Regions from separate parts of the Oceanobacillus sp. AG genome, predicted to be linked through region 3. Evidence: riboswitches for the same ligand, from Rfam matches in the RefSeq annotation. Region 3 holds a riboswitch; each other region holds the start of a gene.
The links. Region 3 has a riboswitch for S-adenosylmethionine ahead of GN217_RS10805 (methionine biosynthesis PLP-dependent protein). Riboswitches for the same ligand answer to the same signal wherever they lie in the genome.
Positions count from the first base shown of each region.

Region 1 (6,136 bases), on a different contig from region 3:
ATAAATCGGCGGCGACATCGCGCCAACATTTTTATCAATAGCTGCTCCACCGTGAATTAATTGCGTTTTCTTTCTCATCTTATTCTATCCCTCCTTAGAATGAAACTTCATTCAGTGGGGGTTTCGATGCACTGGACGTGCTAGTGTCGACATTGCGACAAGACGTCGCGTATTTAGTCGACGGCCCTTCTCCCACTGAATTCGCTTTCGTGAATCAGGGTGGTAGCGTCCGCCTAAATAAATTTGATTAACCTCTTCCTTTTGATGCGGAAGTGTTACGGACGTTTTCCCCGCGATAGATTCCCGTACTCAAGTAGCGTTCACTACTGTCCGGAAAAATAGTTACGATATTTGTTCCAGGCTCCGCGATTTCTGCTTCTTTTAAAGCAGCTTCTACTACAGCACCGGAAGAACTGCCAACGAGTAATCCTTCATATTTTGCTATCTCAGCTAATCGGGCAAATGCTTGTTCGTCGGTAACCGTATAAATTTTGTCAAATAGACTCCGGTCCATAATGTCTGGTATGAATTCTACTCCTATTCCCTCTATTTTATAGGGACCCGGGTCACCCCCATTTAAAATGGATCCTTGAGGTTCCACAATTACTGTCTTTACTTGTGGCTGCTTTTCTTTTAGATAACGTGCCACGCCAGTAAACGTCCCACCCGAACCGGCACCAGCAATAAAAATATCAACTCTTCCATCTAAGTCAGCTATAATTTCCGGCCCAAGTGTATCATAATAGGTGTTTGGATTATCTTCATTATAAAATTGATTAGGAATATAGGCGCCCGGACGAACGCTTGCAAGTTGTTGCGCCTTTTCTATTGCATAGGCCATCCCAAACTCTGTCGGTGTATTGATTACTTCAGCGCCTAATGCCCGCATAAGGGCCTGTTTCTCCTGACTAAATTTTTCAGGAGTAACGAAAATAGCATGTAATTGATAATGGATTGCAGCAAGTGCCAAGCCAATCCCCGTATTACCCGCGGTCGGCTCAATCACGGTGTCTCCCTTTTGTAATTCCCCTTTTTCGATAGCTTTTTGAATGAGATAAAATCCGAGCCGATCCTTGATGCTCCCACCAATATTCTGGAACTCCAATTTCGCAAACAGCCTTACATCTTTTGGTAAATCATATGCAGTGATTTCAAACATTGGCGTGTTCCCAACCAACTGGCTGAGGTTTTGTATGATATTCATTCTTTCCACCACCTGCCTCATATGGACATTTTTCTTATGCGAGCTTTGCTTCTCTATTCAATTGCGCTTCCATAATCCATACATAATCATTGATTTGTTCAAAACTTGTTGTAAACCCATACTGATGAAGTATCTGTTCCATCTTAGGGATGGTCGTGTAATATTCCGTATTCAAATCCTCTGCTAATCGATGATAACCCTTCTTTTTCGCCTGTAGATAGGCTTCATTTTTCTTTTTATCATTCTCGAAGATCGTATCACCGAAGATAATTTTCCCTTGCGTGTCTAATATATTTGTGTAGAGTTTAATCGCTTGCTCCTTTTCCTTATCCGTCAAGTGATGAAATGCATAGCTACTCACAATTGCGTCTACCTTTTTATTTTGTCTGGGAAAGGATAGAAAATTGCCTTTCATAATTTTCGTGTTAGGAAGTTTTTGCTGGGCAATTTTCCGCATATTGTCTGAAGGCTCAATCCCAACCACTTCTAACCCTTTTTCCATAAGCTTTTTTGTTAAATTACCTGTTCCTACGCCAAACTCAATGACAAAACCATGCACACGATCACTAATCTTCTGAAGAATTATTTCATAATTTCTGAATACTTCTCGATATTCCATATCAGCCCCCTGAACCGTATCATCGTAACTCGCTGCCCACTCGTCAAATAAACGATTAAACTGCTCTCCCAATCCAACCACACCATTCATATAAATTTACTTGGTATTATGATATTAACAAAGTATAATAATTGTTACAACTCTTACGATTAAAATCCAAACGTAATGTCCACCAATAAAAAAAGCAAACTTCCAGCAGCTACATACTGCTCGAAATTTGCTTTTTTGACCTTTTTCATTCACTATTAAATAATTCTTAAAGTGAAACTTCATTCAGTAGGGGTTTCCTCCCCTTGTTCCTTCCCTCCCCACTGAATGTTAGTTGAACAGAATCAGGGATTTACGGACTGTATATCCCCCCACCTTCACATGTTGGGCTTCCCCGTTTAGAAGTGGGGGTATTACAGACCGTTAATGTGTATAAAACACGAGAGTCTTCTGCTTGTTAAATAACAGGTGTACCGTCCAAATGCTTAAGATTATCTCATTTTGGTATCACCAAATTTCCTTTGATAACTCAACGATAAAGCGTAATTTCTCCCATTGCTGTTCTTCCGTTAACTTATTTCCGTGATGGGTTGATGAAAATCCGCATTGTGGGCTTAAGCAAATTTGCTCCTTGGGAATGTATTGTGTCGCTTCTTTTATTCGATCTTTAAGCTTTTCCTTATCTTCCAGTTCACCTGACTTCGAAGTAACTAATCCAAGGACCACTTGTGGCCCACCCTTAGGAATATGGGCTAAAGCTTTGAAATCCCCAGAACGTTCGTCATCATATTCCAGGAAAAATCCATCCACTTTTTCCTTCGCGAGTAAGGTTGGTGCAATCAAATCATAACTACCACTGAACATGTATGCAGACTGGTAATTTCCACGGCATAAGTGCGTTGTGACAGTTAAATCCGCTGGTTTACCATCCAACACTCCATTGATTACGCGGAGGGCCAAGTCGATGTATTGCTCTCTCGAGTAGCCATCTTCAGGGAATTCCTTCTCAGGAGAAGAGAGTCCTGCAATGTATACGTCATCCAATTGCAAGTAACGGACACCTGCATCGTAAAACGCTTGAATCGCATCACGGTATGCTTGAATAACATCTTTCGCATAATCTTCAATATCAGAATAAACCGTTTCATCCATCATGCCGGGGTGGAATAGCTGATTCGGACTTGGAATCGTTTGTTTTGCGACTGCACGACCATCAACAATTTTATTAAAGACCTTAAAGTCCTCAATAAATGGATGGTTCGGATTGAATGACACTTTTCCGTTGTTGCGAATTGTGTACTTTTCTGTTTCTATCCCTTTAAATCGATAACCATGCTCTGGAACATAGCCCTCTATGCCATTTAAATGCTCAAGGAAATCAGTGTGCCAGAATCTACGGCGGAATTCTCCATCCGTTACAACCTCTAAGCCAACTTCAATCTGCTTATCAACAATTCGGGTAATCTCTTCTGTTTCAATCGCATATAATTCATCCGCTGACTTCTTTTCGGCCTGAAAATCTGCTCTTGCTTGCTTAATGCTTTCGGGTCTTAATAAACTTCCAACATGATCTGCTCGAAATGGCGCTTTCGTAAGTGTCGTCATTGTATTTCCCCTTTTCATTATATATTTTGATTAGAAGACTCTGTCTTCACCAAGCTTTTACGGCGAATGCTCTAGTTGCATTTATGCGGGAAGAAAGGATTTCTACTTTCATATCTGCAAAAATAAGAAAATCCCCTTCTTGAAAATAAGAAGAGGATTCTAGTATCGTGTCTACTCTTCTTATCTTCAAGCATATGACGCTACTGGAATTAGCACAGTACATATTCATGTCTGTTGCTGAAGCTTCACAGGGCCAGTCCCTCCACTTCTCTTGATAAGAAAATTTGCTTTATTAAGTTATTAGCTATACTCTACATAGCTTTTAGATAATTGTCAACCTTTTTTAAACATTTTCTTCAACCGGCCGAGCGCGGTAGACAACGAAGGATAGAATTACTGCGATGATCGTAATGATAAAGATAATAAAGTAGACATGCTCCACTGCAACAACCATCGCTTGCGTTATTGATTGTTGAGACGCAGGATCCGCAACACCTGCGAGATAACTGGCCTGTTTCGAATTTAAAATACTGATAAATACCGAAACTCCAATTGCCCCGCTCAACGGCTGCAGCGTGGACATCACAGCCGTACCGTGCGGATATAATCGCTTCGGCAGCTGATTCAGCCCATTTGTTTCAGCCGGCATCATCGTTGCAGATACGCTAAGCATAATGAGCATGAAGCCAACGATAATAACCCAAGGCGGAGTATCAGCTGTCATTTGACTGAACATAAACATCGTCCCAGCAAGCACAATTGTCGCAGGTATCATCATCACCCGCGGGCCAACTTTATCAAATAACGCACCCATAAATGGGCTCATAATCCCGTTTAAAATACTTCCTGGCAAGAGCAACATCCCAGCCACGGCTGGCGCGAGAGCCATTGGTCCTTGCATGAACACTGGTAAGATGAGTTCTGAGGCAAACATTGTCATGACAATAATAATGAACATGATTACTGCATGCGTGAACATCGGCAATTTGAACACGCGCAAGTCCATTATCGGCTCTTCCAGTTTAAATTGTCTGAGGGCAAAAAGGATGATTCCAATTACCCCGACAATAATTGCCGTTAAAACATCACGTGATAAAAACCCTGCTTCACTTTCTCCAACCGAGCTGAATCCGTAAATCGTTGCACCAAAACCTATTGTTGAAAAGACAATGGAAATCCAATCGATCTTCGGCTTCGTTACTTCCGACACATTCACCAAGTATTTCAGGGCAAACAGGATTGAAAATATAGCGAATGGGAGAACAGTAATAAATAAGAATCTCCAACCCAAGTAATCAACAATAACTCCCGAAAGTGTTGGTCCGATTGCAGGTGCGAACATAATAACTAACCCAACAATTCCCATGATTTTTCCTCTTTTATGCGGAGGATACACAAGTAAAAAGACATTAAATATAATCGGCATTAACATTCCAGTACCAACTGCTTGAATCAAACGGCCAGCAAGCAATACGGAGAACGTCGGTGCGATTGCCGCAATCGCTGTACCAATTGTAAAGACCGTCATCGTTCCAATGAATAGCTGCCTTGTCGTAAACCATTGCATAAATAACGGAGAAACTGGAATCACGATTCCCATCATTAACATAAAACCTGTTGCAACCCACTGTACAGTTGGTAACGTAATACCGAACTCTGCCATTAATGTCGTAAGCGCAATATTTAGGAGTGTTTCATTCAATATCGCGAAAAACGCTCCAATAATCAAAGCCGCCATAAGCGGCAACGTTTTGACATTCGGATCTTCTGATAAAAATTCATATGTTTTTTCTTTTGTTTTGCTCATTATTTTACCTCTAATTTCTTTTTAAAATATAGTATATCTATGCATTTCACTCACTTTTTACCATCAAAAAAATAATAAAGTTTGCAAAAAACTTCCTCCTTCAATTGTTTGTTCAAAATAAAAAATCACAAGCAGCTGCCTGTGGTCAAAAGTAGGGGTACTCCTTAAAAACATTGGGGGGTCTCATTCACTAAAACTAAAAAGGAAAGACAGAACAGAGCCGCCTTTCCACCACCTGAATTGAATTATCCGTAGAGTTCATTGTATGGTATATAACTTTTTTCATAATTTGACATTATGATTATGAATAAAGGACAGACGTATCCCAATCACTCTGCAACGCAAATCAGAGGCTTTGACCATATTCAATTATCGGTTCAAAGTTAGGATGTTGTCTCATTTTCTCAATAATACTCCCTCTTATTAAAAATCTTCTTCATTATAAGCGGTCATTCAGAATGTGTCAAGATACATTTCCTGCACTTTTTCAAGGTCACCCGCAAGTAGGCTTATTTCTTCCCGATTCAATCGGATAGGCAATTGGTCATATAGCGTAATGACATGGCCTTCTGCATCATCTTGATGTTTTTTCAGATAATGATAAAGACTTTTTAACTGTTTTTCATTTATCGTTGTTTGTGTCGTGAAGTGTTTTACTTTTTGTATAGAAAACTCATTCGCATTGCCGTCAAATTCTCCAGATATAATCTCTCCTGACAGTAACATATCATCACCTCAGAGTCCTTTAGTTAAGCTATTATTAATACTAGCTTAACCAAAGGATTTGATTGTTATTAACTCAACACACCTGGAAATAAAAAAGTAAATTCGTAATTACTTTTATTCAGCGTACGTGCAGCTTTCTCCTTGGGGTTCGCAGTCCCGTTACTCTCGATTTACGTATTAATTAACT
Region 1 is NZ_WOWT01000016.1:16,894-23,029, forward strand. Features, by position in the region: gene GN217_RS09895 (bifunctional cystathionine gamma-lyase/homocysteine desulfhydrase) at 1-78, opposite strand, end outside; gene GN217_RS09900 (PLP-dependent cysteine synthase family protein) at 248-1,204, opposite strand; gene GN217_RS09905 (class I SAM-dependent DNA methyltransferase) at 1,239-1,895, opposite strand; gene GN217_RS09910 (5-methyltetrahydropteroyltriglutamate--homocysteine S-methyltransferase) at 2,319-3,416, opposite strand; SAM riboswitch class I at 3,594-3,697, opposite strand; gene GN217_RS09915 (MDR family MFS transporter) at 3,760-5,223, opposite strand; gene GN217_RS09920 (hypothetical protein) at 5,677-5,949, opposite strand.
Region 1: it holds a riboswitch for S-adenosylmethionine, as region 3 does, so the genes downstream of both, GN217_RS09910 (5-methyltetrahydropteroyltriglutamate--homocysteine S-methyltransferase) here and GN217_RS10805 (methionine biosynthesis PLP-dependent protein) in region 3, are expected to answer to the same signal.

Region 2 (6,136 bases), on a different contig from region 3:
TTAATAATAAACCACTCCTTTGTTTTCTACATTAAAAGGTTAACACAATAACGCTACCCTGCTCAAAGGAGAAATAAACGTATAGGGTGGAGTATTTAACTGGAAATGAACGATGCTGTAATATAAAGAAAGGAAGCATAAACATTTAAGCTTATGCTTCCTTTTACTACCGATTTCACAAATTTTAATTGCTTCCGCCAACCGGAACAACTGCCCCATCATAATTTTCTAAGATGAAGTTTTGGATTTCTTCCGATTGTAAAACATCAACTAATGTTTGGAACGCAGGATTGTCTTTGTCCTTACTGCGGACGGCGATGACGTTTACATACTCTGAATTCTCGTCTTCAATGAATAACGCATCTTCTAGCGGATTCAGGCCTGCATCGATGGCATAGTTTGTGTTGATTGCAACTAATGCATCCGGCTCCGACTCGTACATTTCTGGTAATAACAATGGATCCACATCTGGTGAGAATGTTAGATTCAATGGATTGTCTACAATATCATCAATTGTTGCCGTAGATTTCTCTACACTCTCATCCAATGTAATCAAGTCTTGTTGCTCAAATAATGAAAGAATACGTCCATGGTCAGGAATGGAACGGCTGATGATAATCTCTTGACCATCCTCAATCTCATCAAGTGATGTGATATTCTTCGAGTAAACACCCATCGGTTCAATATGGATTCCATCAATATAATCTAAATCATACCCTGTGTCATCAATTGTTTGATCGAGGAACGGAATATGCTGGAAGAAGTTCGCATCGAGCGTACCCGATTCCAAGTCCTCATTCGGTAATACATAATCTTGATACATCTCGATTGTTATATTGATTCCTTCCTCTTCAAGCAACGGCTTAGCTTCTTCTAAAATTTCGGCATGGGGTGTACTTGATGCGCCAATAACGATATCAACCGGTTCTGTGGCTTCTTCTCCAGCGGTGTTATCTGTATCATCTGCACCATTTGCGGTATCTTCTTTTTCTCCACTTGTACCACATGCAGCCAGCAACAGAATGAATGATAGTAGAATTAATCCTAGAAACTTTCTCATCTTTATTCCTCTCCTTTTTATCTTTTATCTATTTTATTGGTAATGAAATCTCCAATAAATTGAATAATAAATACAATGATCAAAATTATTATCGTACAAATAAACACAAGATCAAAGTTCCGGCGCTGGAAACCATAGAAATAAGCATAATCTCCAAGACCGCCTGCCCCAATTATTCCTGCCATCGCGGTATAGCCGATAAGTGCAATAGCTGTAACGGTCAGCCCTGATACGAGAGCTGGTAAGGATTCAGGTATCAATACTTTAAATATAATCGTACTCGTCTTCGCACCGATTGATTTTGCAGCTTCAATGACACCTTTATCAACTTCCCGGAACGCAATCTCCACAAGCCGAGCGTAAAATGGCGCGCTGCCGATAATTAGCGCTGGTAGCGCAGCACTTGGTCCTCGAATCGTCCCAATAAGGAAATTTGTAAATGGAAATAATAACAGAATCAATATTATAAACGGAATCGAACGGAATACGTTGACAACAGATGCGGTTATTGCATTAATGACTTTATTTTCCCAAATACCGCCTCTTGCTGTAAGAAATAGTAATAATCCAAGAAGTATTCCGATGACCAAGGTGCCTAATAGCGAAATATTTGTCATATAAAAAGTTTCATTAGTCGCTGTTAACAGCTCGTCCATATTCACATTTTCAAACATTTAGGATGACCTCCAATTCCACGGAGGTTTTCGTTTGAACATAGAGAATAGCACGGTCAATTTCCGCATCCTCACCAGTAATTTGAACAAACAATGTTCCGTAACTTCCGGTCTTCGTATTCGTAATCTTGCCTTGGATAATATTGATATCGATGGCAAACTGTTTCGCAAGCTGACTGATTAAAGCTTTGTTTGCTGATTCTCCGATAAATTGCAGTTTGATGAGCTTTCCTTCTGGATTATCTTGCAGCATACTTGGGATCGCATCCTCTTCCTCTGCATTTCCCATCACCTGGCTAACAAATTTCTTTGTTATTTGTTGTTTCGGATGAAGGAAAACATCGAGGACATCTCCCATTTCCACTACTTTTCCCTCTTCCATAACAGCAACCCGGTGGCAAATTTTCCGGATGACCTGCATTTCGTGGGTAATCAGAATAATTGTGAGTCCCATCTTTTCATTGATGTCAACGAGTAGATCCAAAATAGATGTTGTCGTTTCCGGGTCAAGAGCAGATGTCGCTTCATCACAAAGTAATAGTTTCGGTTTGTTCGCCAGTGATCTAGCAATACCGACACGCTGTTTTTGTCCACCACTTAATTCAGATGGATAAGCATCTTCCCGACCAGTTAAACCGACCAAGTCGATCAATTCTTGAACCCGCTGTTTACGCTCCGTTTTGCTCACTCCAGCAATTTCAAGCGGGAATGCAATGTTCTCTGCCACAGTCCGCGACCATAGTAAATTAAAATGTTGAAACACCATTCCAATATCTTGGCGTGCAATGCGGAGATCATTTTTCTTCAAACGTGTTATGTCTTTATCACCTATTGTTACTGATCCACCTGATGGCTCCTCCAACCGATTGAGCAAGCGGATGAAGGTACTTTTACCAGCACCACTATAACCAATAACGCCAAATATTTCTCCTTCTTTTATATCCAGATCCAAATCATCAACTGCAATGATTTGCCTTTCTTTTGTAACGTATTGCTTCCTTAAACCTTTAATGGAAATCAACGTACTATCTCCTTCCAAATAAATCAAAAAAGCGTCTTTCTATTCGAGAACAGAAAGACGCTTTTACCTATAGTTGCATTTCTTGTTCTCTTATCTATCAAGATATTAGCAGGAATTGGCACCTTTCAAACGACTTTGAAGGTTGCCGCGGTTTCACAGGGCCAGTCCCTCCACCGCTCTCGATAAGAGCATACCTATTCAATTAACATAAAGAAATCATAGCATGAGTTGAGTTATGCTGTCAATAGCTTTCCCCAGCGAAGAGCTCAGGCTTATATTCGAAAAGATAACGATAAATATTACCGGTAGAATAGAAAGTATACACTTTCTCCTTTACTTCATTATTCTCCTTAATTAATAAACAAGGCACGTTCTCTATTTTATGTTCGTGTAAGAAAGCTTCTTCAAAATTGGCATTCATTTCATAAAATATTTCTTCGCCATGAATGTCTTCAATTTTTTCAAGTATCGTCCTAGCGATATGGCATGTGCCACAAAATGGCGAATAAATATATAATAAGTAAGAATCTTTCTTTAGCTGTTTTGATATTACTTTCTGCATAGACTCACCTGACTAATATAAAAATGTTGGTCGTACTGAAAAATGTTTTGCAACGAGTAAGGAGGCAAGGATTTTATAAGGGGTAGTTGCGACTTCACGGTAATCCCTGCTAATATAAATATGGTCGGCATGAGGGAGTTCCCGTGCCAGTTGTTTTCGTAGTTTCAAGCCATTTTTATCTTCATCGACAAAGATGTAGACATCATTTTCATCTAAGTTATATGTTTCTAACAGCTCATCAAACCAATGGACGCTTAGTGAGCCGTTTGTACAAATAATCGTGACTTCTTCGCTTAGAATTTCTTCTATCTTACGTTTATCTGTCAACCCCTCCACAATAATAACTTTTTCGGTTTCGTGCGCTATCATACCCTGCCACTCCTTATCCGATCAAATCATCCACCTATTATAGCATATGAAAGAAAGGAGGCTGACTATACTGTTTTATTGTATAGTTAGTCCCCCTCCTTTTTTGTCTTGCTTTAGTATTATTCTTCTATGATTGCTTTGTATTCTTCAGCTGTCAGTAAATTATCCCATTCGCTTGCGTCCTCTAGTTCTACAACGATCATCCAAGCCTGTTCATATGGAGATTCGTTGACAAGTTCTGGGCTGTCTTCCAATTCTTCATTGATTTCAACTATTGTCCCTTTGACTGGTGCATATAGCTCGGAAACTGTTTTTACCGATTCTACACTGCCAAATGAATCGTCCGCTTCGACTGTGTCGCCCTCTTCCGGAAGTTCGACAAACACGATATCTCCAAGTTCATCTTGAGCGAAATCAGTAATTCCGATGCGCACTTTATTGTCGCTCTCTTTCTTAATCCACTCGTGCTCTTTCGTATAACGTAAGTCCTCTGGTAAATTCATCGGTTATCATCCTTTCCGTTTCTTCTACTCCAACTATACAATGGATAGATTAGAAAATCTACTGTACATCACATTTTCTCTTTACCTTCTGTACTAATTCCAAGTTGATTCGTATTCGTCTTCTTTAAAACCAACAGTGATTTTGTCTCCCATCGCTGCTATCGGCCGTTTTATCAACATGCCGTCAGAAGCTAGGTATTCTGCCATTTCTTCAACTGAAGCATCTTTAATCTTCTCTTTCATATTCAATTCGCGATATTTTTTACCGCTCGTATTAAAGAACTTCTTCGGTTCTAGACCACTTTTTTCAATTAATTGTAAAATCTTATCCTTAGATGGTGTATCCTCAACGATATGGACTGCCTCAAAGTCGATATCGTTCGCTTCCAACCACTTCTTCGCATTTCTGCACGTGCCGCATTTTGGATACCAGTAAAAAGTCATACTCATTTTAAAAACCAGCTCCTTTATGTAATTACCACTATTTTAACATAGAAGGTTTGTTGACACATGTATTTGCTACAGAGCTCGTATGGTTTAAAAAAAATCGTCCGGAGCATATTCTATACTCCGGACGAACTGAAATTATACGATATATTTTTCACTTTCGATGAGTGATTTGGCGATTTCCCGTTTCTTCGCAATAACATTCGTCGGTTCATGACGGGTCAATTTACGTAAGGAAGAGAGCATCATCCGTAGAGTATCTCCATCTTCCACCGCAATTAAGATCTCTTTTGCCGCTGCCTCAATCCGATTGAATGCTTCCTGTACATATACTTGTGTATAAAGCAGTTTCAGCTCATTCTTCTCCTCTCCCGTCTGATGAATCGCTTTTTCAGTACGGAGGAGGGCTGATTCCATATTAAAGACATCTCCAACCATATTGGCCAAGTGGACGAGAATTTCTTGCTCATTCTCAAGTTTCTGCATGTATTTCTGTGCCGCCAAACCTGCACCTAAGAGAACAATTTTCTTTGCATTACGCACTAAATGCTTTTCCTGATCAAGTGGTTCTGTGCCAACTTCTTCAGGCATCATCATCATAAGCTCTTCCTGAAGTCCTTGGGCTTTCTGTAATAATGGCAGTTCCCCTTTCATTGCCTTTTTCAGCAATGTTCCCGGAACGAGCAGTCGGTTGATTTCATTCGTACCTTCAAATATCCGGTTGATCCTGGAATCCCGGTAGATTCTTTCTACTTCATATTCCTCCATGAACCCATACCCACCATGCAGCTGAACCGCTTCGTCAGCGGTGCGGTCAAGTAATTCTGTCGCCATATATTTCGTAATCGAGCATTCGATTTGGTACTCAGCAATTGCCCGGGCAATTTCCCGACCGTCCTCAAGTTCTTCATCAGACAAAGCACCCATCCGCTGCTCGAACAATCCAACTGTACGATAAACCGCACTCTCATTTGCATAGATTTCACTCGCCATCGTAGCAAGCTTAGATTGGGTTAGGGAGAAGCTTGAAATTGGTACACTGAATTGTTTCCGTTCATTCACATATTTTGCCGCTAGTTCAAATGCCCGTTTCGAACCACCGACACCACCGACGGCTAGTTTGTAACGTCCAACGTTTAAAATATTAAAGGCAATAATATGTCCTCTACCTTTTTCACCTAGGAGATTTTCTACCGGTACTTCTGCATCTTCCAAAATCAGTGTCCGGGTTGATGAACTCTTAATCCCCATCTTTTTCTCTTCCAAACCAGTGGACACACCTGGATAATCGCGTTCTACAATGAACGCAGAGAAATGTTCACCATCAATTTTTGCATAGACGACAAATACATCTGCGAACGCGGAGTTCGTGATCCACTGCTTTTCCCCATTCAAAATATAATGGGTTCCTGCCTCATTCAGCTTAGCAGTCGCTTTTGCCCCGAGAGCGTCTGAACCGGAGCCAGGTTCTGTCAGGGCATAGGCAGCGATTAGCTCGCC
Region 2 is NZ_WOWT01000009.1:130,525-136,660, reverse strand. Features, by position in the region: gene GN217_RS06265 (MetQ/NlpA family ABC transporter substrate-binding protein) at 185-1,060, opposite strand; gene GN217_RS06260 (methionine ABC transporter permease) at 1,078-1,734, opposite strand; gene GN217_RS06255 (methionine ABC transporter ATP-binding protein) at 1,727-2,755, opposite strand; SAM riboswitch class I at 2,843-2,944, opposite strand; gene GN217_RS06250 (thioredoxin family protein) at 2,997-3,317, opposite strand; gene GN217_RS06245 (toprim domain-containing protein) at 3,330-3,686, opposite strand; gene gcvH (glycine cleavage system protein GcvH) at 3,806-4,189, opposite strand; gene GN217_RS06235 (arsenate reductase family protein) at 4,283-4,639, opposite strand; gene GN217_RS06230 (acyl-CoA dehydrogenase family protein) at 4,775-6,136, opposite strand, start outside.
Region 2: it holds a riboswitch for S-adenosylmethionine, as region 3 does, so the genes downstream of both, GN217_RS06255 (methionine ABC transporter ATP-binding protein) here and GN217_RS10805 (methionine biosynthesis PLP-dependent protein) in region 3, are expected to answer to the same signal.

Region 3 (6,136 bases):
AGATCATGGAAGAACAACAGGAAATTGCAGGCATTTTTTACCAACTGGATATTATACCAAAGTCCATAAAGGTTAGGGAAACAACGGAGTAACGGAAGATGGGGGTATTGATATGAAAGGAAATAAGCGAACATCAACAAGAAGCCTATTGCCTTGGCTTATTCCATGCTCGTTAATCATTGTTTGGCAACTTATGTCCATTACAGGCATTCTTTCAGAAAGAATAATACCTGCCCCAACACAAATCATCGAAGCGGCAATTCTTCTACTAGGAAACGGGGAATTGTATGACCATATGTCCATTAGCTTAACAAGAGCAGCAGTTGGCTTTATCATCGGTGGATCAATCGGTTTTATGCTTGGTTTACTAAATGGCGTATTTCGCATTTCCGATTTACTGTTTGATACATCCATTCAAATGTTGCGGAACATCCCGCATTTGGCTTTGATTCCGCTTGTGATTTTTTGGTTTGGGATAGGGGAAACATCAAAAATATTTCTCGTAGCTTTGGGGGTGTTGTTTCCCGTTTATATTAATACGTATCACGGAATTAAATCGGTTGATAAGCGATTAATTGAAATGGGTGAGTCTTATGGATTAAAAGGCTACAAACTATTTTTTCATGTCATTTTACCAGGTGCACTATCTTCCATTTTAGTTGGAATTAGATTTTCCCTTGGAGTGATGTGGTTAACACTAATCGTCGCGGAAACAATCTCTGCTCAATCGGGGATTGGCTATATGGCTATGAATGCTAGAGAGTTTATGCAAATGGATATTATCGTCTTAAGTATTCTCATTTATGCAGTGTTTGGGAAGGTGTCTGATGTTATTGCGAGGTATCTCGAAGGAAGGTTATTAAAATGGAATACATGAAGAATATTAAAGGGGGGGAGTTGATTTGCTATCGTTACAACGAAATGGCGTAAACGTTCAAATCAATAGCCTTGAAAAAAGTTATGGTAAGCGCGAAGTATTAAATGGGGTAAACGTAAATATAAAGGCAGGAGAATTTGTTGCGATTGTAGGGAAAAGTGGTTGCGGGAAAAGTACATTCCTCCGCCTTGTTGCAGGCCTAGAAGATGCCAAGGCTGGTTCGATTCAATTGAATGAGGAGCGATTACAAGGTCTAAATAAAAAGGCCCGAATGATGTTTCAAGATGGCAGGTTGCTTCCGTGGAAGCGGGTAATTGATAATGTCTGTATCGGACTCCCTGGCGATCAGCAAAAGAAAGCTTTAGAATCCCTCACCCAAGTGGGGCTGGAAGATAGAGCAAATGACTTTCCTTCCATGCTTTCCGGTGGTCAAAAACAGCGGGTTGCTTTAGCAAGAGCATTGGTTCATGAGCCAAATTTACTTCTACTAGATGAACCTCTAGGCGCACTTGATGCGCTAACAAGGTTAGAAATGCAAGAACTGATTGAAACATTATGGACAGAAAAGAAATTTACAGCAATTCTTGTTACACATGATGTAGAAGAAGCAGTTGCAATAGCGGACAGGGTGATATTAATAGAGGATGGGAGGATAGCGTTAAACCAAAACATTGCGTTGGCACGGCCAAGAAAACGAACAAACCCGACCTTTGGTATGTATGTAGAAGAAATCCTTACAAGAATTATGAATAAAAGAACAGAAAAAGAATATACACAACCGTTTCATGAAAAATCACTATCCCTTCTTAATTCCGTAAATAATTAGAGCAACGCCAAGAAAAATCCACAGGAATTTACTAAAGGATATTTTTGTGGACATCCCGATTATCCCAATTGCAGTAGTGAGCAGGAGGATAAGGGGGCCGACAAAAGCGAGTGAACTATTAATGATTAAAGTTTTTTCTATCTCATTAAATTTAATCATTAAAAATGCCGCAAATATTTCGATCGAACCGGAAAAAATCCGTAATAAGGCTATAGACAGAACAGCCTTTTCCAATAGACTAAACATCGTACTCCCCCTGCAAAAATATGTTTATTTTTAAATATATGCCCGGCCAGTCCAAAAAAGGACTGTATGAAAAATTACAAGCTTAAAAAGGGAAGTATGTATGCAAAAGATGAAAGAAGGGGTTTATGCCTTTATATATGAAAGAGATCTGTATTCTTCCGATGACCTTACAACTCGCTGCAAAATAATATTAAAACTGCATTAAAAGCAATTTTTATTAATTTAAATACCTATCTTTTAAGGGGATTCTCTTAAAAGATAGGTATTTTCTGCAGATAAAGATAGGACCACTTCAAACAAACCTTCTTACCAGCTTCGACTATGCAGAGACTGCTGCAGAGGGAGAAATCTTAATGAGACACAGCGACCGATGCAGTCTCCAAACGCACTTAGTAAATTTCGGGAGCGTTATTATGATTTGTAGGGTTTATCTCTAGTGTTATATCCCACTTTCATTTATTTAATCCAAAAACAGTAGCTGCCTGGATTTTTTCAAAAACCGTATCAAGATCTAAAATGAGATCATCAATATGCTCAATTCCAACAGAAAAGCGTAAGAGGCGGTCATCGACCCCGCGACTTTCCCGCTCATCCAGCGGAATATCGGCATGGGTCTGTGTGGTCGGATATGTAATAAAGCTTTCGACACCACCTAGGCTTTCTGCAAAGGTGATCAGCTGCAGATTTTGTAAAAATGGATTAATTAAAGCTTCATCCTGTAAACGGAACGAAAGCATCCCGCCAACTCCTGGATATAGAACATTCTCGACTGCATCGTGCACATTTAAATATTCCACTATTTTCTTCGCATTCTCCTCATGACGTTTCATGCGCAGTCCAAGTGTCTTCATCCCTCGAACAATTAAAAAAGAATCGGCAGGGGAAAGCACTGCCCCAGAAGAATTATGATTCGTTGCAAGGAGTTCTGAAATATCTTCATCTTTTGCGACGACTAATCCCGCCAATACATCATTATGGCCGCCAATATATTTCGTTGCACTATGAATGACGATATCGGCACCGAGCTCTAGTGGCTGCTGTAAATAAGGTGTTAAAAAAGTGTTATCGACAATGAGTAATAAATCATGTTCTTTAGCGAGTTCGGCATATGTTGGGATATCAATTGTCTCCATGAGCGGGTTCGTCGGAGTCTCAATGAAGATAGCTTTTGTACTTTCCGTAATCAATGCCTCTACAGCAGCGACCGATGCGAACTCGGAATAGCATGCCTTTATATTGTATTTTTCCTCATATTGCTTTAATAAACGATAGGTTCCACCGTACACATCCGCTGAAAACAATAAGGAAGCCCCAGATTTAAACAAGGATAATACAAGTTGAATGGCAGCCATTCCGGAACTGCAGGCGAATCCTGCATAGCCATTTTCCAAATCGGCAATGCCCTTTTCCAGGATCTCTCGCGTCGGATTTTTCGTTCTGCTATAATCGTATCCGGTTGATTCACCGAGACCCTGATGTTCATAGGCAGTAGTTAAGTAAATCGGTGTACTTACTGCTCCCGTTTTTTTATCCGATCGATTTCCTAATTGGACTAAACGACTTTCAATCTTTTGTTTTGTCATCTTATCACCCTATTCTTCGTAATAAAAAAGAGACCTTCTATAAGAAGAAGGTCCCGGTATCTACACAAGTACGCTCTTCTTATCTTCAAGACGGCAGGCCGTCAATTGGAATTAGCACCGGGCTCACGTATTTAAGCTGGTTGCTGAGACTTCATTGGGCCAAATCCCTCCGTCTCTCTTGATAAGAAAAAATTATGAAGTTTTTAATGATTGAATATATAATAGTACAGCTATTCAGAAAATGCAAGAGAAATAAAGAATACATAATGAATATGCAAAATAGTTTGCATCAGGAAGAATCGCTGATATAGTTTCTTATAGGAATCCATTTGATTATGGACGGTTTAGGCTAAGGAGCAATATTTATGAAGGAAAAACTTTATTTTTATTATACAAATGATTTGCATAGTGATTTCAGCCAGTGGCCGCGGACAGCTGGCTATTTAAAGGATATGAAAAAGAATCGTATCGCTCGGGAGGAAGCCCATTATTTAGTTGATGTTGGTGACCATATGGACCGTGTTCATCCAATATCGGAGGCTTCGATGGGAAAGGCGAATGTGAAGCTTTTAAACGAGGTCGGTTATGATGTCATCACACTTGGGAACAACGAAGGGATTACACTATCCCATGATGATTTATATCATTTATACGACGGGGCGGAATTTGAAGTTGTCTGTGCGAACTTGAAGCATAAAGAACATAATCCACCTGCATGGCTGCACGATACTCGAATTATCCAGACGGAATCGGGACTAAGGATCGGAATGATCGGGCTTACTGCTCCGTTCAATGCTTTTTACGGGCTACTCGGCTGGTACCTAACTTCCCCCTTTGAAGAGTTGGAAAAACAGCTGGCCTCTTTAAAGAAAGAAGCGGATATTATCATTCTTCTATCCCATTTAGGAATTAGTGAAGATGAAGCGATTGCGCGGAAATTCCCGGATATCGACGTTATTATTGGAGGGCATACTCACCATCTGTTGCGGACCGGTGAATATGTGAACAACAGTCTTCTCACTGCTGCTGGCAAGCATTGTATGTATGTTGGCGAAGTTATCTTAACATATGATCATGATAAAAAGGAGCTCATCCATAAAGAGGCTTATACAACAGATGTATCAAGCTATCCCGAAGATGAAGATACGAGAGGGCTGCTTACTGAATTGGAAAAAGAAGCTTCTGGAATATTGGGAACAGAAGTTGTTTATCTAGAAGAAGGGTTTCAAGCGGATTGGTTTAGCGATGTGCCGATGATGCAAGATTTGACGGAAACAGTACGGAAATGGACGGATGCTGATGCATCTTTGTTGAATGCTGGACTTCTGCTTGACGGCTTGCCAAAAGGAATGGTCACTTACGGTGATATCCACCGGATTTGTCCGCATCCGATCAACCCAGTTGTCGTGCATTTGAGGGGAGATGAATTGATTGAAGTGATCCGTGCTTCCTTGAAGAAAGATTTCATGGAGATTCAATTGAAAGGATTCGGTTTCCGCGGGAAAGTCATTGGCAGAATGCTTTTTGCTGGGTTATCCATATCTACGACACTACGGGCGAACGGAACGGAAGCAGTGACAGGGGTAACGTTCCGTGATGGTTCAGCTGTGGAAAAGCAGAAAACATATCGCATTGCTACTGCCGATACATTTACTTTCGGTCGCCTTCTCCCTGAAATTGCCAAATCAGAAATGAAACAATACTTCCTACCTGAATTTTTAAGGGACTTATTACTCGATACGTTAAGAAATAAAACACCGCAGCCTTAAGATGCCGATTGTGACAGAGGAGCCTGCTTTTGCATACTTTATTATGTAACTAAAGGAGGCATCCGGAGATGATTACTGTTAATCCAATTGAAATTGAAGGGATGCAGTTCACAGCAGTAAGTGTCGAACTGCCAAAGACGACATTACTCACGGTTTCAAACGAAGTCGGCTATATTATGTGTGCTGCACTGGATGTGGATATTTTCAATGAGATTCCGAAGTTGCGGGAAAGGGAGGTAATTGCAGGGAGAGCGATAGGCGTGCGGACGATTGACCAATTACTCGCTGCTCCACTCGAGAAAATTACGGATGCATCGAAAGAATACGGCTGGAGAGAAGGAATGACGGGAAGGGAGGCTCTTCTTCTTATTTCATAAGTTTAGCACGTCTAACCCCTTGCATCGTTGCATAAGCATGATGTGAGGGGGTTTTTACATGCGGAAGAGACGTATCCCTAGAAAATTTGGCTCACCTCCAGCGCAAATCATATTGATACTTACAGTCATTATCTTTACGATATCGATTCTTGTGAGCATTATGGTTATCGATAAGGGAATTAAGCCAACGTTAATGGAGATTGCAACGGAAAAGACGAATGAGTTCGCTACCCGGGCAATTAATCGTGCAGTTAGTTTCACGGAGGACTATGATTTTTCCGATATAGCGAATATTACATATGATAAAAATGGGAATGTTGCTGCCTACTCCCCGGATGCAGCGACAATTGCTGAAATAAACCGAAATGCGACCAACCGGGTGGAGGAATATTTTCAGCGCTTAAATCGGGGAGACCCGATATTTTATGAAGACGAAGAACCTTTCGAGTTTGAGGAAG
Region 3 is NZ_WOWT01000018.1:13,424-19,559, forward strand. Features, by position in the region: gene GN217_RS10785 (aliphatic sulfonate ABC transporter substrate-binding protein) at 1-92, shown strand, start outside; gene ssuC (aliphatic sulfonate ABC transporter permease SsuC) at 113-877, shown strand; gene GN217_RS10795 (ATP-binding cassette domain-containing protein) at 903-1,703, shown strand; gene GN217_RS10800 (YqhV family protein) at 1,674-1,949, opposite strand; gene GN217_RS10805 (methionine biosynthesis PLP-dependent protein) at 2,402-3,532, opposite strand; SAM riboswitch class I at 3,609-3,720, opposite strand; gene GN217_RS10810 (bifunctional metallophosphatase/5'-nucleotidase) at 3,898-5,301, shown strand; gene GN217_RS10815 (YunC family protein) at 5,370-5,678, shown strand; gene yunB (sporulation protein YunB) at 5,737-6,136, shown strand, end outside.

Region 4 (6,136 bases), on a different contig from region 3:
ATTTGTACTAAAGAAATTGCGATCACGATTAGGAGCATGTATTTTGCCAACAGAGACCTGAAGAAATTCCTCATTGTTTCACCCGATATCCAATACCGCGAATCGTTTCAATGACTGTTGGTACAGATGGATTTTCTTCAATTTTTTCTCGTAAATATCGGATATGCACCATTAATGTTTTATCACCTTCGATATAGCTCTCTCCCCAGATACCTTCATATAATTGCTCTTTTGTTAATATTTGATTTAAGTGTCGGATAAAGTACTGGAATAAATGATATTGTTTACCTGTTAATAATATTTCCTCCTCATTATTTTTGTTGATAATCCGCATGCCTTTCGGGTAAATCTGCAAATGCTTAATTTCTAATACTTCGTCATGTCGCTGGAACCTTCGCAGCAATACTTCAATCCGGGCAGCGAGTTCATCGGGATGAAAGGGTTTTGTCACATAATCGTCTGCAAAACGGAGACCTTCCAGTCTATCCTCCACGGCAGTTCGAGCCGAAAGCATAATAATTGGTATATCTGGTGCACTTTTTTTCAGACGCTTGCCAAGAGAAAATCCATCTAATCCAGGCAGCATTACATCTAAAATCGCTAAATCTATCGAAGTCAAATAGCTCTCCATATTTTCCCCAGACTGCAGCCATGTTATTTTATAACCTCTTTCCGTTAAATCTGTTGAGACCCAATGACCTATTTCTTTATCATCTTCAATATATAATATATGAACCATATGCCCCTCCATTTATTATTCATGTTTTTTTATTATCATTTACTCTATTCTTTTATCTTAGCATAGTTAAAACCTATCATTACGATAGAAAATTTCTAATTGTTATAGCTACCTACTTGTTCTAAGCTAAATATAAGAGAAAAAGGAGGTATTCACATGCAGAAAGCAATATTTTATCATGCGGGTTGTCCAGTATGCGTCAATGCGGAAAAAATGGTATTAGATTATCTAGATGATTCGAAAGTAGATTTAGAAATTGTCCATTTCGAGGAAAATCCTTCTAGAATCAATGAAGCAGAAGAGGCTGGAGTAAAATCTGTTCCAGCATTAGTGCTGAACGGACAGACCTATCATATTAATTACGGCGCAAGTATGGAAGATGTTAAAAAAGACTAAAAACCAAAACAACACCCGAACCAATCTCCCTAGGGCGACGGTTCGGGCGTTCTTGTCAGTGGGACAGGGGGTTGGGACAGGGGGTCAGAGCACTTGTCCCACTGTATTTTCATAATTTATAGAAATATAATTGATAAAACAGTTCAGACAACTTAGTGCCTGAACTGCTTTTTTCATGGATTGATGTTAATAGCCTGCTCCTCTACCCCACCTGCTACTGCTTTCGTCACTTCTCCGATAAAGGCTCTGGTTGCTGTACACATGAATTTATCTTTTCGATAGATAATACCAATTTCCCTTTGTGGGGTTGGATTTAGTATTTTCACAACTTTTATATCTTGATTATTTAAATGTTCCAAGTACGGCAGTGGTAAAATGGGGGCTCCCATACCTTTTTCCGTCAGTTGGATAATTGATTCCAATGTTGTCAGCTCAAGTGCCGGATTAATCGTGATCCCGACAGTTCGAGCGTAGCCCTTAATTAACTGCCGAAGTTGATAATTTTCCGGCATAAGTATTAATGGGATATTGGTAATTTGATCAAAGTTTACTGCCGACTTTATCGCAAGTGGATGACCTTTGGGAACAGCAAGTGCCAGTTCCTCTGTATATAATGAAATTTCCTCCAACTCATCATTTCCATTCGGCAGGAACGTAAGACCAAGATCCAGTTTATTTTCCAGTATGCTTCTTTCAATCTCTTCTGTCCGCAATCCATGGACAGACAGTTTGATATTCGGATAAAGAGCTTTGAAGCGAACTAGTGCAGGAGGAAGTAGGTAATTCATACAAGTAAGCAAGGATCCGATTGTAAGCCTTCCTCTTTCCAATCCATTCAGTTCTCCAATTGCCGCTTGTGCTTGTTCCAATTCATAGAAAATCTGCTTACAATGCTTATATAAAATCTCTCCGGCCTCCGTTAATGCAGTCTTTTTCCCTATCCGGTCAAAGAGCGGAATTCCTACCTCGCCTTCTAAAACTTTGATTTGCTGGCTTAATGTCGGCTGGGCAATGTTCAATTTCTCAGCAGCCCTCGTAAAATGCAGTTCTTCACATACAGTCATGAAATATTCCAGCTGTCTTAATTCCATTAAATCCCTCCTCCATCTTTATTATGGTCTAAACATCCATATACCGAACAACCTCAATAACTTTTCCATTATTTCCATTAAATCATAACCAACACACCCTGTATAGAAATCGGGACAAGTGCTCTGACCCCCGTGTCCCACTGGGACATGGGGTCAGAGCACTTGTCCCACTCCAGCACTTTTAACCTAAGTTCTCATAAACTATTGTGGGCTAATTTTATAAAAAGGAGTGGTTCCAGTGAGTAGAATCAATTTCAAATCATTTACCGGCCGCGTCACAAGTGTAGATGACTTTCCGATGTATCCGCCTAATGATAATTTCGGTTGTTACAAGTTTATATCTGTTCAGAATGATGCCGGTGCTGTCGTAAACTTCGTTGCAGGACCAGATACGTTCTTTCTATATCAGGAAAAAATCAAAGTCGGAGATCAGATCACCGGTTATTATGATGGGGATGCAGCCACAATTTTAATTTATCCACCGCAATACCGGGCATTAGTTATCGTGAAGGAAAATCCATATAGCCAAGTAAAGGTAAGTTATTTTAATGAGCAATTAATCAGCAGTGACGGCTCTTTGCAGCTAAATATCGGTCCTGATACACAGATGCAATTAACAAACGGGCAAGACTTCAAACAAAACCCTGCTAGGAGAAATTTAATTGTTGTTTATGGTGCAGCAACAAAGAGTATTCCAGCCCAAACAACCCCTTATGAAATAATTATTTTTTGCCGGTAAACTGGGACAGATGCTCTGACCCCCTGTCCCCGAATTAAGTGTTGACTTTCTTCTGGTTTCGGTATATTCTATTATTTAACTAATTTCTTAATATTTTTTCTTATCCAGAGAGGTGGAGGGACTGGCCCTTTGAGACCTCGGCAACAGGCTTTTGGAGTACTGTGCCAATTCCAGGAGCATGCATTTGCTCGAAGATAAGAAGAGCCGGCAGATATGCTACCTAACCCTCTTCTTATTTCAAGAAGAGGGTTTTTTATAATTTTAGGGGGGATGAAATTGACGACAATACAAGCAGCAATAGAATTACAAAAAGCAATCTCACTACTGAAAGAAAAAGAATGGGTTGATTTGACTCACACTTTCGGCCCTGATTCACCGCATTTTGCAGCATTTGATGACGCCGCATTCAAGACACTTTACAACCATGACGATGGGTTCTTTGCCCAACAGTTCTCTTTTGCCGGACAATACGGTACTCATATCGATGCTCCAGTTCATTTCGTAAGACATCAGCGCTACCTTGATGAACTTAAATTAAAAGAACTTGTCTTACCGCTCATAGTCATTGATAAATCAAGGGAAGCAGCACATAACCATGACTTCACCTTGACGAAAGGAGATATCCTCAAGTTCGAAGCAGTCCACGGTGAAATTGAAGCAGGCACATTTGTCGCCTTACGTACCGATTGGAGCAAGCGTTGGCCAGATAAAGAGCGTTTTGAGAATAAGGATGAAGACGGTAATCCACATCTTCCCGGCTGGGGAATTGACGCTCTCGAATTCCTATTTGAAGAAAGAAAAATCAAAGCAGTCGGCCACGAAACCTTTGACACCGACTCCGCTATCGACGCTGCAAAAAACGGCAGACTCATCGGAGAATATTACGTACTAGAGCAAGACACCTATCAGATCGAACTGCTAACCAATCTGGATAAAGTTCCAACAAAAGGTGCCATCATTTTCAATATCGTTCCAAAGCCTGAAAAAGCAAGTGGATTTCCTGTACGATCGTTCGCAATACTACCCTAAATTAAATCTCTCACAACTGAAGTCACGAGTATTCTTGGTTTATTCGTAAAGTGAAACTTCATTCAGTGAGGTAGCACAGAAGCAAAAAAAGTATGGGGTAATATAAAAGCATAGCTCCCCTTAAATCAAAGGCGGAAGTGCCCTTACAGTAAAAGATGATCGGCTAGAAAAACATTTCTGCCGATCATCTTTTTGAATATATTATTACCAAAATCAGTAAAAATGAAACTTTCCCACCCCTTTTTCCGTACCACCTAGAGAACACGATAGAGGAGGGAATAGAATGACCGAAATTGCAATGCAATTGACGAATGTCCGAAAACGTATCGGCAATAAAGAAATCATTAAAGGCCTTTCCTTTACCATTAATAGAGGGGAAGTATTCGGCTTCATTGGACCAAATGGTGCCGGGAAAACAACGACAATCCGTATGATGGTAGGGTTAATGAAACTCACAGAAGGCGACGTACATATTCTCGGCAAAAGTATTAAAACAGAATTTAAAGAAGCAATCCGTGAAGTTGGCGGAATCGTTGAAAATCCAGAGCTCTACCCCTTTTTAACAGGCGCACAAAACTTAAAACAATATGCAAGGATGATTCCAGGGATTACGCAGGAAAGAATTGATGAGACGGTTAAACTTGTCGGTCTGGAAAAAGTAATGAATGAAAAAGTTGGCCGATACTCACTTGGGATGCGACAACGAATAGGAATCGCCCAAGCTTTATTACATAAGCCATCCGTTCTCATACTCGACGAACCGACGAATGGACTAGACCCTGCCGGCATTCGAGAAATCAGACAATATATCCGGAAACTTGCAACCGAACATAATGTTGCAGTTATCATTTCCAGCCACCTATTGTCCGAAATCGAGTTAATGTGCGACCGGATCGGCATTATTAAAAATGGCGAACTTGTGGCGATTCAAGCTGTGAAAGAAAATACACCAGCAGGCGAACAACAACTGCTGCAAGTGGAAATGGAAGCAACACCACTTGAAAAAGCCCTTGAAGTCGTCAATCGTAAAACACCTGCTGCCCAAACAAACGGTAAAATCACGTTCCAAACCGAGAAGGAGAATATCCCGCTACTCATTTCCGATTTGGTGAAAGAAAATATTCTCATTTATGAAGTGCAAGTCACCAAATCAACTCTCGAAGATAAATTCTTTGATCTGATTGGAGAGAATATCATTGACTAATTTTCTAAATCTCATACAAAATGAAGTGATTAAAATCTACCGTTTGAAATCGACTTGGGCAATGTATGTCATACTGGCATTAATCATTATTGGGGTCGGCCTGTTGGCAAAAACTTATGGGGACTTTATGACATATGAAGAAGATACGTGGAGAGAGACGCTGGAAACAGAGAATGCCGAATACATGAAAGATACGGAAGAATTTCCCGATATGGAGTCCTTTAATTCAACGTTCATTGAAATCAATAATTATTATTTAGAACATGATATTATGCCTGAAAGTTACGGTGCGTGGCAATTTGTAATGGAAAATGAGATGCTGCTTTCCCTTGTCAGTCTCTTTACCATCATCGTTGCTGCCGGTATTCTTGCTAACGAATTCCGCTGGGGAACGATTAAGCTGCTTCTCATCCGACCAATTTCACGGACGAAAATCTTAATATCAAAATATAGCGCCGTATTAATATTTTCATTTATAACGTTTTTATTCGTGCTCCTCTTCTCATGGATTATCGGAGGAATTTTCATCGGCTTTGACGGGATGAATCCTCATATCGTTCTTGAAAAAGGCGATGGAGTGGAATATGTTCCGGTTATTGGGGAGATTATAACCGATTACGGCTTCAGTCTCGTGAACTTGCTTATGATGGCGACATTCGCCTTTATGATCTCTTCCATTTTCAGAAACAGCGCGCTAGCAATTGGACTCGCAATTTTCCTCATGCTAGCTGGAAACCAGATTGTATTCTTCTTCATAGAACGGGACTGGGCGAAATACATTCTATTTGCAAATACAGACCTATCCCAGTACTTTAACGGGAACACACCAGTGATAGAAGAAATGACACTCGGTTTTTCCGTTACCGTACTAGTTGTCTATTATATTATTTTCGCTGCGATTACCTGGATCTTCTTTGCGAAGCGGGATGTTGCAGGTC
Region 4 is NZ_WOWT01000023.1:7,456-13,591, reverse strand. Features, by position in the region: gene GN217_RS12760 (sensor histidine kinase) at 1-50, opposite strand, end outside; gene GN217_RS12755 (response regulator transcription factor) at 71-739, opposite strand; gene GN217_RS12750 (thioredoxin family protein) at 896-1,135, shown strand; gene GN217_RS12745 (LysR family transcriptional regulator) at 1,309-2,226, opposite strand; gene GN217_RS12740 (hypothetical protein) at 2,525-2,965, shown strand; SAM riboswitch class I at 3,063-3,166, shown strand; gene GN217_RS12735 (cyclase family protein) at 3,242-3,994, shown strand; gene GN217_RS12730 (ABC transporter ATP-binding protein) at 4,278-5,198, shown strand; gene GN217_RS12725 (ABC transporter permease) at 5,191-6,136, shown strand, end outside.
Region 4: it holds a riboswitch for S-adenosylmethionine, as region 3 does, so the genes downstream of both, GN217_RS12735 (cyclase family protein) here and GN217_RS10805 (methionine biosynthesis PLP-dependent protein) in region 3, are expected to answer to the same signal.